DNA from 4 places in the Rhizobium sp. LEGMi-198b genome. Region 1 is predicted to be linked to each of the others. Evidence: predicted binding sites of a transcription regulator. Region 1 holds the regulator's gene; each other region holds the start of a gene.
The links. The regulator PhoB, encoded in region 1, activates phosphate uptake and scavenging genes when phosphate is short. The targets are predictions, from matches to a motif close to TGTCATNNANCTGTCAT.
Positions count from the first base shown of each region.

Region 1 (3,590 bases):
GAGGAACTCATTCATGAGCTGCGGGAAAACTTCACGATCGTCATCGTGACGCATTCCATGCAGCAGGCAGCCCGCGTTTCGCAACGTACCGCAATGTTTCATCTCGGCCATCTGGTCGAGGAGAACGATACCGATAAGATGTTCACCAATCCCGATGATTACCGCACGCAGGATTACATCATGGGCCGTTTTGGCTGATGATGCTCCCCGCGCGGTTCCTTTCACATCTTTCACCTAGAGGATAAAAAAATGGTCTCAACACACATTCTCTCCGCTTACGACGAAGACCTGAAGTTCCTGACGCGCCGCATTTCCGAAATGGGCGGCCTGGCGGAGCAGATGGTCAGCGACAGCGTCCGCGCCCTGGTAAACGGCGATGCCAGCCTTGCGCAGAAGGTCATCTCCGATGACGTCATTCTCGACCACGCCGAGCGCGAAGTCGGCGACAAGGCGATCGTCACCATCGCCCGCCGTCAGCCGATGGCTGCGGACCTGCGTGAAATCATGGGCTCCATCCGCATCGCCGCCGATCTGGAGCGCGTCGGCGATCTCGGCAAGAACACCGCAAAGCGCGTCATCGCCGTGCAGGGCACCGGCGTTCCGCGTCGTCTCGCCCGCGGCATCGAACACCTCTCCGAACTGGCGCTCGTCCAGCTCAAGGAAGTGCTCGACGTCTACTCGACCCGTTTACCTGACAAGGCCGTGTCGATCCGCGAACGCGACGAGGAAATCGACGCCATGTACACCTCGCTCTTCCGCGAGATGCTGACCTACATGATGGAAGATCCGCGCAACATCACCACCTGCACGCATCTTCTTTTCTGCGCCAAGAACATCGAGCGCATCGGCGACCATGCCACGAACATCGCCGAGACGATCTATTACATGGCGACCGGTGCCCAGCCCGAAGGCGAGCGCCCGAAGGACGATACCGCCAACACCGTCGGTTCGGTAACGGAATAAAGTAGACACCAAGAGAAGGAGACCAGAGGCGCATGGTTCCGAGAGTTGCTGTTGTAGAAGACGAGGAAGCGCTAAGCGTTCTGCTGCGCTATAATCTCGAGGCCGAGGGCTTCGAGGTCGACACTATCCTGAGAGGCGACGAAGCTGAGCTGCGCCTCCAGGAGCGCATCCCCGATCTTCTGATCCTCGATTGGATGCTCCCCGGCGTGTCCGGCATCGAGCTCTGCCGTCGGCTGCGCATGCGGCCGGAGACGGAGCGCCTGCCGATCATCATGCTCACCGCTCGCGGCGAGGAAAGCGAGCGCGTGCGCGGCCTTTCCACCGGCGCGGACGACTATGTCGTCAAGCCGTTCTCGACGCCGGAACTGATGGCCCGCGTCAAGGCGATGTTGCGCCGAGCCCGCCCGGAGGTCCTGTCCACGGTACTGCGCTGCGGCGATATCGAACTGGACCGCGAAACCCATCGCGTCCACCGAAAGAGCCGTGAAGTGCGGTTGGGGCCGACGGAATTCCGCCTTCTGGAATTCCTGATGTCGTCCCCCGGCCGCGTCTTCTCTCGGTCTCAGTTGCTCGACGGCGTGTGGGGGCATGATATCTATGTCGACGAACGCACCGTCGACGTGCATGTCGGCCGCCTGCGCAAGGCGCTGAATTTCTCCAACATGCAGGACGTCATCCGCACCGTTCGCGGCGCGGGTTATTCCATGGAGGCCTGATGGGGGAGGCCTGATCGGGGCAACCCGATTGGCCATCCAACATAGCGGCGGAAACAGAAAACGGGCCTTTCGGCCCGTTTTTCATTTGGCTGGTGTGGTTCAGTGCGCGGCCCGGCGCCGGTCATGCACCGGCTGATAGGCCAGCCGCTGATGGTAGGTGCAGTAGGGCGAAGAGTCCGGGCTATCATTGCCGCAGAAGTGAAAATCTTCCTTCAGCGGGTCGCCGACCGGCCACTTGCATGTGCGCTCCGTGAGCTCCGTCAGGCCGAGGCGGCGCGAGATCGGAACGACCACATTGGCGGCCGGACGATATTCGACTTCGCTGACCGTATCGATCTCGACCTCTTCCTTGAGCATCGTCGCACCCTGCTGGCGGGTAACCGTGCGGGTTGCAACGCGCGAGGCGTAATTCGGCGCGCGTGGGGCCGAGGTATTGCGCTTCGGCGCTCGAGCTGTGGTTGCCGCACCACCGGCCTTCGCTCGGCCCGGCAGGCTCAAGCGATGCACTTTGCCGATGACGGCATTACGGCTGACACCACCGAGCTGTGCCGCGATCTGGCTGGCGCTCAAACCTTCGGACCACAGCTTTTTCAGCTTCTCGACGCGTTCGTCTGTCCAATTCATGCCCTGTCTCCGCTATCGCGTTTCTGATGGCAGAATCCCTCACCATTGCCTCGAATTGGGTCGAGGCGTGAAACGCTTTAAAATTGTGGTGACTAGTTCCGCCGCATGCAGTCTAGTAATTGGTTTTTAACCTAGTGTGAGGCTGACTCCGTGACAAGAGTCGCGGGAATCTTGAGGAATCGATTTCGAGGTTTTCCCCAACTTGCTATACGTGAGTGGCATTTATGCAATATAAGTTGTCGAAGACATGCCATCCATCGAGAGGCGCTCTGCCGCACCTGCTAAATCGCCAGTTTTGTTGACATCGCAGTGCAAAACATCAATAGTGCCCATGCCGCCGCAAGGCGGCATTTTTGATTTTTCCGGGCCCGTTTCATTCGAAGGAAACGATTGGCCCTAAAGGTTGTGATCGAGGAGAATGCGCCATGGCTGAAACCGCGCCGCTTTATGACACCTATATGCGTGCTCCGCTGCGGTTCGAGCGAGGCGAGGGCGTGTGGCTGATCACGGAGACCGGCGAGCGTTATCTCGATTTCGCCGCGGGCGTCGCGGTGAATTCGCTTGGCCACGCCCATCCACATCTGGTTGCAGAGCTGAAGTCGCAGGCCGATAAGGTCTGGCACCTGTCCAACCTCTATGAGGTGCCGGGTCAGGAGAAATTGTCGAAGCGCCTGACGGAGGCGACCTTCGCCGATAAGGTATTCTTCACCAATTCCGGTGCGGAGGCGCTGGAATGCGCCATCAAGACGGCGCGTCGCTACCAGTTCTACAAGGGTCATCCCGAGAAATTCCATATCATCACCTTCGAAGGCGCCTTCCATGGCCGCACGATCGCGACGATCGCCGCCGGAGGCCAGGAAAAGTACCTCGAAGGTTTCGGCCCGAAGGCGCCCGGCTTCGACCAGGTGCCTTTCGGCGATCTCGACGCGGTGCGTGCCGCCATCACCGATGCGACAGCCGCGATCCTGATCGAGCCCGTGCAGGGCGAGGGCGGTATCCGCCCGGCGACCAACGAGTTCCTGCGCGGCCTGCGTCAGATTTGCGATGAGAATGGCCTGCTTCTGGTCCTCGACGAGGTTCAGACCGGCGTCGGACGCACCGGCAAGCTCTTTGCCCATGAATGGGCCGGCATCACGCCTGACATCATGGCCGTCGCCAAGGGCATCGGCGGTGGCTTTCCGCTCGGTGCCTGCCTTGCGACCGCGGAAGCGGCCGCAGGCATGAAGGCGGGCACGCATGGCTCGACCTATGGCGGCAATCCGCTCGCCATGGCGGTCGGCAACGCCG
Region 1 covers NZ_JBSYVH010000001.1:951,297-954,886, reverse strand. Annotated here, with positions in the region: gene pstB (phosphate ABC transporter ATP-binding protein PstB) at 1-198, shown strand, start outside; gene phoU (phosphate signaling complex protein PhoU) at 250-963, shown strand; gene phoB (phosphate regulon transcriptional regulator PhoB) at 996-1,679, shown strand; gene ACXHXG_RS04625 (GcrA family cell cycle regulator) at 1,779-2,303, opposite strand; gene ACXHXG_RS04620 (aspartate aminotransferase family protein) at 2,729-3,590, shown strand, end outside.

Region 2 (3,590 bases), on a different contig from region 1:
GTCGATAGAATTCCGGAATTACCTCCTCCAGCAAAGCATTGTCGTCATGGAGTTTCTTGAAGGCGACGAGGCCGCTGATCAAGGTGCCGGCCTTGCTGGCCTCCACGCCAGGGGTGAGCAGGAAGAGCAGCGAATTGAGGTCGTTCTTTTCGGCGACGATGCGGTTTTCGCGCAGATATTGCGCGACCACCGGTGCCGGTATGCCGTGCTCGGTGTATTTTCCGCTCACCCGGTCGAAGCCGGGGGTCAGCAGGGTGAGCTTGTTCGGGTCGGTCATGGCAAAGCCCGGCTCCATTGCGGAAAAACCGTGCCATGCCGCGTCGGGCGTCAGATGCCAGAAGGCGGGATTGGTGGCGAGCTGGTCGGTAGAGACGCTTTCCCACGGCACTTCATGCACCGCTCCATGGCTCGATACATCCGGGATCGCCACCCGGTCCGGCACGAAGGGCTCGAAGAACCAGCGGCGCTCGGGGCGATGCTCCTTCTCCTCGAACTCGCGTCGTACTGCGCGGATCTTCTTACGCAGCTCGATGCCGAGGCGAATCGTATCGTCCCACAGCACTTCGCCCGAGCGGCCCTTCATCATCTGTGCGCCGACGTCGAGCGAGGCAAACAGCGGATAGAAGGGCGAGGTCGAGGCGTGCTGCATGAAGCTTTCGTTGAAGCGCCGGTGCTCCACGCGGCGCTTCTGACCGGTGATATGCCGATCCTTCATGTGGATCTGAGAAGCCTGGGAGAAGCTTGCGAGCTGCTTGTGGGTGGATTGCGTGGCGATGATGCCCGGCGCGTCCGGGCCAAGGTCGGAAAGGCCCATGGCAAAACGGCCGGCATAGAGCGGATGAAACTTCATGAAGCCCGCCCATGCCTCGTCGAAGAGAATGTAATCGCACAAATGGCCGATGCGCTTGAGGATCATCTCGGCATTGTGAATGGTACCGTCATAGGTGCACTGTTCCACGACAGCGACGCGGAACGGGCGCGGCTTCTTGTAAGCCTCCGGGTCTTTCACCAGCGGGTGCGTGCGGATGCGCTCGCGCAGGGCGTCCTCGTCCATGACCGCGAAATCGATGGGACCGATCAAGCCATAGACGTTGCGTATGGTCGGCATGTAAACCGGAATACCGCCCGAGATCATCAAGGCGCCGTGATGGGCGGCCTTGTGGTTGTTGCGATCGAACAGCACGAGATCGCCATCGGTGACGAGTGCTGACAGAGCGACCTTGTTGGACGTGGAGGTGCCGTTCAGGACGAAATAGGTCTTCTCGGCGCCGAAGATTTTGGCTGCTTCCTTTTGTGCAGCGAGCGCCGGTCCTTCGTGAGTCAGCAGGTCGCCGAGGTCGAGCACGGAATTGTCGAGATCGTCGCGAAACACCGCTTCGCCGAGATGCTCCATGAAGACCCGCCCGATCGGGCTGCGGCTGTAGAAGATGCCGCCATTGTGCCCGGGGCAGGTCCAAAGGTGATTGCCTTCCTCGGCATAATCGACCAGTGCACCGAAGAACGGCGTCTTCAGCGTCTCGGCATATTGCTTGAGCCGGCTGATGAGGCTCTTGGCGATGAAGGCGGGCGTTTCTTCCGATAGGAAGACATAGCCATCGATGAAATCGAGGACCTCTACCGGCACATCCTCGAAGCGCTTACGGCGGATCAGCAGGATGATGGGGAATTCCAGGCCGCGCCGGCGCATTAGGTTGATGAGGGAGGCCGTTTTGCCCTCGAGCCCCTTTTTGCCCCAGTCGACTAGCATGCAGCCGATGGCGGCGTCCGTCTGTACGGCGATCTCCGCATCTTCGAGGTTTCGTGCGCGCACCACCTCAAAGCCGGAGCCTTGGATCTCCTCGATGATCTGGTTGTAGCGGGCGCCCTCCAGGTCATCGCTGTCGAAAGCCGGCGTTGCGAACAGAAAGTTGAAACGTCTGAAATAATCCATTTGGGTACCCGCTCCTGATCTGGGACGAGATGTCGACGCATTTCATGACAAGGATGTGACAGGCTGTCGGATGTTCGAAACACTTGCACAGAATGGCATTTTTGCCATGCGTCTCTTCTCTTCCTGAATTTCTCCGTGCAAATCGATCGTCGGCGACTGTCCGATGCGATAAGCTCCTTTCGAGTGAACGGCCGCTTCTGAAACATAGTTCTGGCAACAAACCACCTGGCTAATGGTTCCGATTCCTTTCAAGGCGAGCAGATATCCTGTTGCATTTTCGGTCAGCCGCCGAGACTTTCATCGGCATATGCGTTTGCTGCTGGCTTTGTGATTGTCAGGAGCTTGGCTGGAAACCACATGCTGCCGGCAGGTGTAGCTTTGCCCGTGGCAGAGGGATTTTGGCTACAGACCCCGATATTTGAACAACCACCAGCCGTCCACGTGCTTCCTTCGTTGGCAGCAAAATCTTAAGCGTTGCGACAGCATGTCCGGACTCCAGCTTGACGACATTCCCCTGCGCAATTTACGGCTGGATAGCAATCTGCTTTGAAAGGTGTCGGGTCGATGTCGGCTGTACGTGCATTTGGAAGATTATCCGATGAGGCAGCGCGGCGCGAACTCGACCGCCTGGCCGCTCTCGACCGGCTGGACATATTAGACACGCCTAGAGACGAGGGGTTCGAACGGCTGGCTCGCCTCATCAAGCAGGTGTTCACAGTCGATATCGGCATCGTCTCGTTCATCGACGCCCACCGTCAGTGGTACAAGGCCTGTTTGGGATTGCCGGCAGACGAGGTGCCCAGGGAAGACACGTTCTGCCGCTACGTGGTGGACTGCGAACAGCCGATCGTCGTGCCCGATGCGAGCCGCGATCCCCGGTTTGCGTCCAATCCTGCCGTGACGGGAGAAGCGCATATCCGGTTTTACGCCGGCGTTCCTCTCAAGACCCGTGATGGTCATACCGTGGGAACCGTCTGCGCCATCGACCGTCAGCCGCGGTCATTTGGAAACAAGGATCTGGCGATCCTGGAGGAGATTGCGGGCGTCGCAATTGATCGCGCCGAGTTGCTGCAGTCGGCGGCCATCGACGTCCTAACGGGCGCGCTGACCCGTCGCGCTTTCAACGAGGAGGCCAGCCGTCTGCTTTCTCTTGCGGCTCGCCATCATCATGACGTGGCGTGTATCGTGCTCGATGTCGACCACTTCAAAAGGATCAACGACACCTATGGCCACGCGGCGGGCGACGAGGTGCTCAAGTCGGTGATCAAGACGTGCCGAGAGCAGCTCCGAGCGGACGATCTGCTTGGGCGTTTGGGTGGTGAAGAATTTGCAATTCTCCTTCCGCATATTGACCAGGCTGCTGCGTTTAAGGTGGCTGAAAAGCTTCGCAGCGCGCTGGATGCAGTTCCGGCCCAACTTGCAGAAAACACGGTGCCGGTTACCGCGAGTTTTGGCGTGACCGCGATGTCGATCATCACGAAGGACATCGATACGCTTCTCGCCCAAGCTGACGCTGCTATGTATCACGCCAAGCAGGCCGGTCGTAATCGCTGCGAATCATTCGCCGCTCGCTCCGGGTCGCACCAAAGTGCGCGGCGTCGGGTGCTTAAAGCCGGCGTAATCATTTTCAACGAAAGGCACTCGAGCTTCGATTGCACGA
Region 2 covers NZ_JBSYVH010000013.1:62,906-66,495, reverse strand. Annotated here, with positions in the region: gene ACXHXG_RS31015 (Orn/Lys/Arg family decarboxylase) at 1-1,930, opposite strand, end outside; gene ACXHXG_RS31010 (sensor domain-containing diguanylate cyclase) at 2,495-3,590, shown strand, end outside.
Region 2: the regulator PhoB is predicted to act here: its motif matches at 1,975-1,991, upstream of ACXHXG_RS31015 (Orn/Lys/Arg family decarboxylase).

Region 3 (3,590 bases), on a different contig from region 1:
CCAATGCCGCCCGGAGGTTTCTGGCAAATTACATAGTCTCTGCACCGAGCGCAAAGGTATCGGCGAGAACGCGGTAGACGTCGCTCTCTTCCATGTAGCCCTTGAATTCTTCCGAACCAGGACCGGCTGCCTGCAGTACGACATCGTCGACGGCATGAACGGCCGTATCGGCATTGCGCGGCAGATTGCCTTCGCGAAGCACGGCGCCGGGAACATCCTTATACGCGCTGTTGGCGACGTATTCCTTCTTCTCGTTTTGAATTGCCGGCTCAAACGGGCCGTCCATCTTCGGGCGGAAGGTTTCGTAATAGTCCGGATAGTTGTTGGCGAAGATGGCAAGGCGGCGGCTCACGTCGACCTTGTCAGGGAAACCGTCGCCGTCCTTGTCCTCATAGTTCGGGAAGCCGGCATCGGCGTAGACGCCCACCTTCTCACGCATGTCCGTGCCCGGCTTTTCGTCATCGACCGTGCCGATGACCGAAACGCCATGCGTATGGTCGCCGGTGACGACGATCAGCGTATCGGGATGCGTCTTGGCGAATTCGCGCGCCATGCCGACAACCTGGTCGAATTCGATGGTTTCGAAGACCGAGCGCTCCCAGTCCATCGTGTGAGCCTGCTTGTCGATCGAGGCGCCCTCGATCATCAGGAAGAAGCCGTCCGGATTCTTGGAAAGCTGATCAAGCGCGACCTTGGCCATGTCCTTGAGGCCGGGCTGGTTCGGGAATTTGCCGACCGTGCCCTTCTTGAGGAATTCCCGATCCAGCGTCACGTCCATGTTGCCGGTGTGGAAGAGGCCCAGGATTTTGCCGGTATTGGTGCCAGCGGCGGCTGTCAGCTCGGACTTATCGGTCGCCAGCGCGTAGCCATCGTCCTTGAAGGTCTTGACCAGGTCCTTGTCGTCCTTGCGCTTGGAGCCCGGGACGTCCTTCGGCAGGAAATAGGCCGAGCCGCCACCGAGGATAACATCCGGCTTGGTGTTGAGGAACATGGCAGCAATTTCAGCCTTGTCGCCGCGCTTGCGCGTATGGGAAATGACGGCGGCCGGTGTGGCATCTTCGATTTCGGCAGTGGAAACGACGCCGATCGATTTCTTGGTCAGGCGGCGCACCGCTTCAGCGATGTTTTCGACACGCGGGTCGTCCAGCGAGTCCGGCGTGCGGTCGGCATAGACGCCGAGCGCATTGATCGCGGTCTTGTGGCCGGTCATGTAAGCCGACATGGTGTTGGCGCTGTCGGTGGCGATCGCGTTGGTGGACGATGTGCCGATGAATGCCATGTGATCGAGGTCATCCATGAAGAGGCGGCCGTTCGCCTTGCCCTCGGTCATGCCTTTGGACATCAGGCGGGCAGCGGTGCGATGGCCAACGGAGAGGCCGTCGCCGAGCAGAAAGATGACGTTCTTGGCCTTCGGGGTCGCGGAGGTGCCGAACACGTCCCAGGTGACGGCTTTCGTCTGGCCGCCGGCGCTGACTTCTACCTTATAGGTGCCTGCCTTGCCGATTTTGGCGGAGCGCAGAATAACGGCAGAGCCGAGGCTCTTGTCGTCCTTGCCCTTCTCGTCGGCCACGAAATTGAAATCGGCGCCGAGAACGGACTTGGCATCCTGGCCGTTGATGGTGATCTTCACGTCTTCCTTCTTGATGGCGCCGTCGAACTCGACCTTGAAGTCGAAAGGCGAGCCGACCAGGATCGTTGCACGATCGAGCGGATAGACGGTGGCTGCGTGGGAAACGCCGGCCAGCATGGTGGCGGCGGCAAGAGCGATTAGAGTTTTACGCATGGGAATCCTCGCGCGTTTGTGAAGTCACGTTACGGTGTCGTGATTAGCGGGCGATCGTGACACACGAATGACAGGCAGAAGGTAAGTGGTTGGACTTGCAGCGATATCAGTCTCGTCGCATCGGTGTCGCCTAAAGCATCTGCATGGAAAACCGCCATTCCAGGATACTTTCCCGAAATCGTCAACTATTTCAGCGAAGTAGTCATGTCTCCGACGTTGCCGGGTCGATAGTAGCGGTTGTCCGTCGGCTTGCCTGACCGGTTTATTCATCGCTCCGATCGCTCGTAGCGGTCGTATTTAAGCCAGCACTTGACATCGGAAGCGTTAAGGTCGAAGCCGCACTTGGCCGCGCATGCGCGGCCGTTTTTGCGAGGATTCGGGGAATGAAGACCAAGACGGCCGTGGCCAATGCCGGAAACATGATCATGATCGGTGTCGTGCTAATGCTGCTCGGCGATCTGCTCTTTGCGTTGAACGATGCGATGGGCAAGTGGCTGGTCTCGAGTTTTGCCGTCGGTCAGGTGCTGGTGATCCGCTCGTTCGGAGCTTTTGTCGTGCTCGGACCGATGATCGTGAGACAAGGGCCGATGGCCTTGTTCCGCGTCGAGCAGAAAGGCCTCCAGTTCATGCGGGTGGCCATGGCGACTGGCGATGTCGGCCTGTTCTACGCTGCCGTCGCCTATCTGCCGCTCGCAGATGTGATGACCTTCTATATGGCCGGGCCGATCTATGTTGCGGCGCTCTCGCATTTCTTTCTTGGGGAAAAGATCGGCTGGCGCCGTTGGCTGGCCGTTCTGGTCGGCTTCGCCGGCGTCGTCATCGCGCTGCGTCCGTCCACGGCGATGCTGTCGCTTCCGTCGCTTTTCGGTCTCGCGGGCAGCTTAGCCTTTGCACTGACGCTGGTGATGAGCCGCTATCTGCGCTCGACCAGCGACACGACACTCGTGACCTGGCAGACGATCGCCGCCCTTGCCACCGGCATCGTCTTGAGCATCGGCCACTGGCGGCCGGCGACGCCCATCGATTGGCTCGGCATGCTGCTGCTCGGTATCGTAGCCTCTTGCGCGCATTTGCTCATCACGCGCTCGTTGAAGCTCGCACCGGCATCACTGCTTGCGCCGCTGCAATATACGCTGCTGCTCTGGGCGATTGTGCTGGGCTACATCTTCTTCAACGATATTCCCGATATGCAGATCATCATCGGCGCCGCGATCATCGTCTTTGCCGGTCTCTTCATCTTCCATCGGAAGAACCTAAAGGAAACGGTCCCGACCGAGGCCGTCCCGCCCGACGGCCATTGAAGGTCATGCCGCAAGAGCTTCGTTTCGCACGGTTCTTCTGACGGATTGACGAGATCGATCCGCACGGTCCGAGTTTGCCCGCCGTGGCGCCAAGTTTTGTCAGGCCGTCCCGCCCGGCACGAGATCGAATCCGACATCGACCGTTTGGGGAGGAGCATCCTCCAGAAGGAGTTCCGCGGCCCGCCTTCCTATATCCACACGCCGCGTGAGAATGCTGGCGATGGGCTGCGGGGTGTGGCGGCAGATATCGAGAGCGTTGAAGCCGATGATCGCGAGCCGGTCGGGCACGGAGATTCCCGCGGACAGGCAATGGAAGTAGCCCCCAAGCGCCATGTCGTCATTGGAGAAATACACGGCCTCAACGTCTGGGGATCGGCTTAAAACACTCGCCAATCCCGCTTTTCCCAGGCTGACCGAGGAAGGAGCATTGCGGATTTCCCGATCTCTCAGCGCGAGCCCTGCCTGGCTGAGTTGATCGACAAACCCTGCGAAGCGTTTTGCGCTGC
Region 3 covers NZ_JBSYVH010000013.1:7,211-10,800, reverse strand. Annotated here, with positions in the region: gene ACXHXG_RS30825 (alkaline phosphatase) at 29-1,783, opposite strand; gene ACXHXG_RS30820 (DMT family transporter) at 2,167-3,084, shown strand; gene ACXHXG_RS30815 (LacI family DNA-binding transcriptional regulator) at 3,184-3,590, opposite strand, start outside.
Region 3: the regulator PhoB is predicted to act here: its motif matches at 1,840-1,856, upstream of ACXHXG_RS30825 (alkaline phosphatase).

Region 4 (3,590 bases), 400 kb from region 1:
TGTTCATCGGCCTGGTTCAATACCTCCTGCCGACGATCAACGAAGTGCCGGAGCAGTTCTCCGCCGTCGTGCTCTGGCGCTTCCGCATCGCGTCGCTCGGCATGCACGCGATCCTGTGGGCGACACTCGGCCTCGCCTTCGGGGCATGGGCCGAACGTGACCTGCCGCAGGTTCGCTACGGTCGCACATCCATGCGCCGGGCCTGAAATGGCAAGCCTGACATGTCCCCCGCATGACTTTTTGCGGGGGATATACTGGCGGCGACCAGCCATTCTGTTTTCGGTCTTTTATCTGATCTGCGCACTCGGCTTGCCGCTGGAGGCGAAGGCGCATAGCGGCAGCTCGTCCGGAACTCGTGCGGGCATTCCGATACCAAGCTTGACCCATGGCGAAATGGCCGTGATCGCTCCTTACTACGGGCGCATCATCGCGCTTGCCTCATCGGCGTCCGATACCGACGAGTCCTTCCGTCGCGTGCTGAACTTCGCACAGATCCAGCGTGCCTATTGCCTTTGGGGCGTCATGCCGGGAAGCGTTGGCGATGAAGACAGTCCTTTTAACGAATGCTCGCATGCCTATCTCGCCGCCGCCAAGATGGCGCTGCTGCAGATGCGGACGATGAAGGACGAAATGGCTGCCGCCGGCGACCTCGTCTCGGAGATCGACGGCGCGCTGGTACGCAACAATCTGTCGCTTATTCTCTGCCAATTCAGCAACGAAGGCTTCAACACCGCCGACTTGATCCGGCCACGGCTCGCCGGCATCTTTCTGCACGTCAAAAGCCTCGCCGCGACGATGCTGGCGCTGATGACGGCAGTGGCCGCGCTGTGGTGGACCGCGCGGCTCCTGCGGACGAAACCGGCCATTGCCGATTAGAGCAATTCCAGGAAAAGTGCGAAACGGTTTTCCGTCCGGAATGCGTAAAAACAAAGAGATAGAGCGGGAAAGCGATTCCATGAATCGCTTTCCCGCTCTAGTAGACGACACCCGCCGTCACCGGACGGCGGTGTGTCTTATTTTACCAATCACGCGGCCGGCCTCGCCAACCACCGTCCCATCCGTCACGATAATAAGGACGATGGCCATACCAGCCCCAACGCGGCGGTGGCGCCCTGTAATATCCCCAGCCATAACCGCGCGGCGGCCCATAGCGGTTCGGCCGGCATACGCCGCGCGGCGTCAAATGCCAGCCACGGCCGCAGGCATAATCAACGTTGACGACCGGCGCTTTAGCCACGGTCCCAACAGCGGCGATAGGCATTGCTTCTGCCGAAGATACGACAAGGCTGCCGAGTACGGCAGCAACGGCAATCACGGGCAATCTCATCGTGATGATCTCCATTCAAGTCCCTTACAAGCGGATTTAAATCCCCGCTGGCTGAACCCCGGGTGAACCGAAAAAGGCCTTTTCGCGGCAAAATCAAGACGTTGAACGTGGAGTTGCAATGCGCGTGTCGCCCACTGCCGCCTTAGGAGAGACGTTCGCAACAAGAAGTTCAGTATCGACACCACGAGTACGCGTCACGAGAGCGTCATCAACCGCGCTTAAATGAAGACCTTATTTGCGATAGGGAGTTTGAGATGGTCGACGTCGTTTCAAGCAATTCGGAGGGTGGTGACCACCCTGTTCACGGCGCAGGCGGTTCCGCCAAATGGTTCCTGCCGCTCTTCGGCATCGTCGTACTCGGCGGCCTTGCTTACGTTGGCTATGCCCTTGGCAACGATCTTGCCAATGCGGCGGCGGTTCCGTGGATCCTGCTCGGATTGGCGTTGCTGATCGCGCTCGGCTTCGAATTCGTCAACGGTTTCCACGATACGGCCAATGCGGTCGCTACCGTCATCTACACCCGTTCGCTGCCGGCCGAATTTGCGGTTATCTGGTCGGGATTCTTTAATTTCCTCGGCGTGCTGACCTCTTCCGGTGCCGTCGCGTTCGGCATTCTGGCGCTGTTGCCCGTCGAACTGATCCTGCAGGTCGGCTCGGGCTCCGGCCTTGCCATGGTCTTCGCCCTGTTGACCGCCGCCATCGTATGGAACCTCGGCACCTGGTATCTCGGCCTGCCGGCTTCGAGCTCGCACACGCTCGTCGGCTCCATCATCGGCGTCGGTCTTGCCAATCAGTTCCTGGCGCCGGCCGGTTCCGCCACGAGCGGTGTCGACTGGTCGCAGGCAAGCAATGTCGGCCTGTCGCTGCTGCTGTCGCCGATCATCGGCTTCTGCCTAGCCGCTGTGTTGTTGCTGGTCTCCAAAGTTCTGATCCGCAACAAGGAGCTTTATGAAGCGCCGAAGGGCAATACGCCACCGCCGCTGTGGATCCGCGGCCTGCTGATCTTCACCTGCACCGGCGTCAGCTTCGCCCATGGTTCGAACGATGGCCAGAAGGGCATGGGTCTGATCATGCTCATCCTTATCGGCCTGGTGCCGACCGCTTTCGCGCTGAACAAGACGCCCGATGTCAATTACCTCGATGCCTACAAGGCAGCCTCGGCGCAGGTCGAGACGGTACTCGGCAAGTATGTGAAGGCCGGCGTCGCCACGCCTGCAGACCCGAAGGCTGCCGTCAGCGTTGCCGTGAAGAGCAAGACCTGGACGGACGAAACGACGCCAGCACTGCAGGCCTATATCCACGCCACCAGCGCTGAAATCGCCGCCTATCCGAGCGTCGAAAAACTGCCGAACGGCCTCGTCGGCAACGTTCGTAACGACATCTACCTGATCGGTGAATCGTTGAAGCTCATAGACAAGCAGAAGCTGCTGCAGATGAGCCCGGATGATCTGAAGGCCGTGACCAACTATCACGCCGCGGTCGATCACGCGACCAAGTTCATTCCGCTCTGGGTGAAGGTTGCGGTGGCGCTGGCACTCGGCCTCGGCACCATGGTCGGCTGGAAGCGTATCGTCGTCACCGTTGGCGAAAAGATCGGCAAGACGCACCTGACCTATGGCCAGGGCGGCGCCGCCGAAGTCGTCGCCATGCTGACGATCGGCGCGGCCGACCATCTCGGCCTGCCGGTTTCGACCACGCACGTCCTGTCCTCCGGCGTCGCCGGCACGATGGCCGCCAATGGTTCCGGTCTGCAGTGGTCCACCGTCCGCAACATGCTGATGGCCTGGATTCTGACGCTGCCCGCCTCGATCGCGCTTGCCTTCGTGCTGTTCATCGTGCTCCGCCAGGTCTTTTGACCGGTGCCGCCGAGCTATCGAGCTGCGGCGGCTCAGCAGGCAAAAATATCGTCAAGAGATGATGGCGCCCTTGAGGCGCCATTATTCTTGCGGCTTGTTGCCGTTGGCGCCGAGGCCGGAGAGCTTGGCGAGTTCCGAACGGCGATTCGCATAATTCTGGGCGACCATCGGATAGTTGGGAGCAAGACCCCATTTTGCGCGATATTCCTCGGGCGTCATGCCGTAATGAACGCGCAGGTGCCGCTTGAGCGTCTTGAAGCGTTTCCCGTCCTCGAGGCAAATGATGTAGTCGTTCGTCACCGATTTCTTGAGATCGACGGCCGGAACAGGTTTGGCTGACTCCATCGGAGATGCGGATCCATTCAAAGCCTGCAGCGCTTCATGCACATCCGCGATCAGCTTCGGAA
Region 4 covers NZ_JBSYVH010000001.1:1,353,232-1,356,821, forward strand. Annotated here, with positions in the region: gene ACXHXG_RS06630 (CbtA family protein) at 1-206, shown strand, start outside; gene ACXHXG_RS06635 (hypothetical protein) at 208-876, shown strand; gene ACXHXG_RS06640 (GCG_CRPN prefix-to-repeats domain-containing protein) at 1,019-1,327, opposite strand; gene ACXHXG_RS06645 (inorganic phosphate transporter) at 1,582-3,183, shown strand; gene ACXHXG_RS06650 (Ros/MucR family transcriptional regulator) at 3,265-3,590, opposite strand, start outside.
Region 4: the regulator PhoB is predicted to act here: its motif matches at 1,520-1,536, upstream of ACXHXG_RS06645 (inorganic phosphate transporter).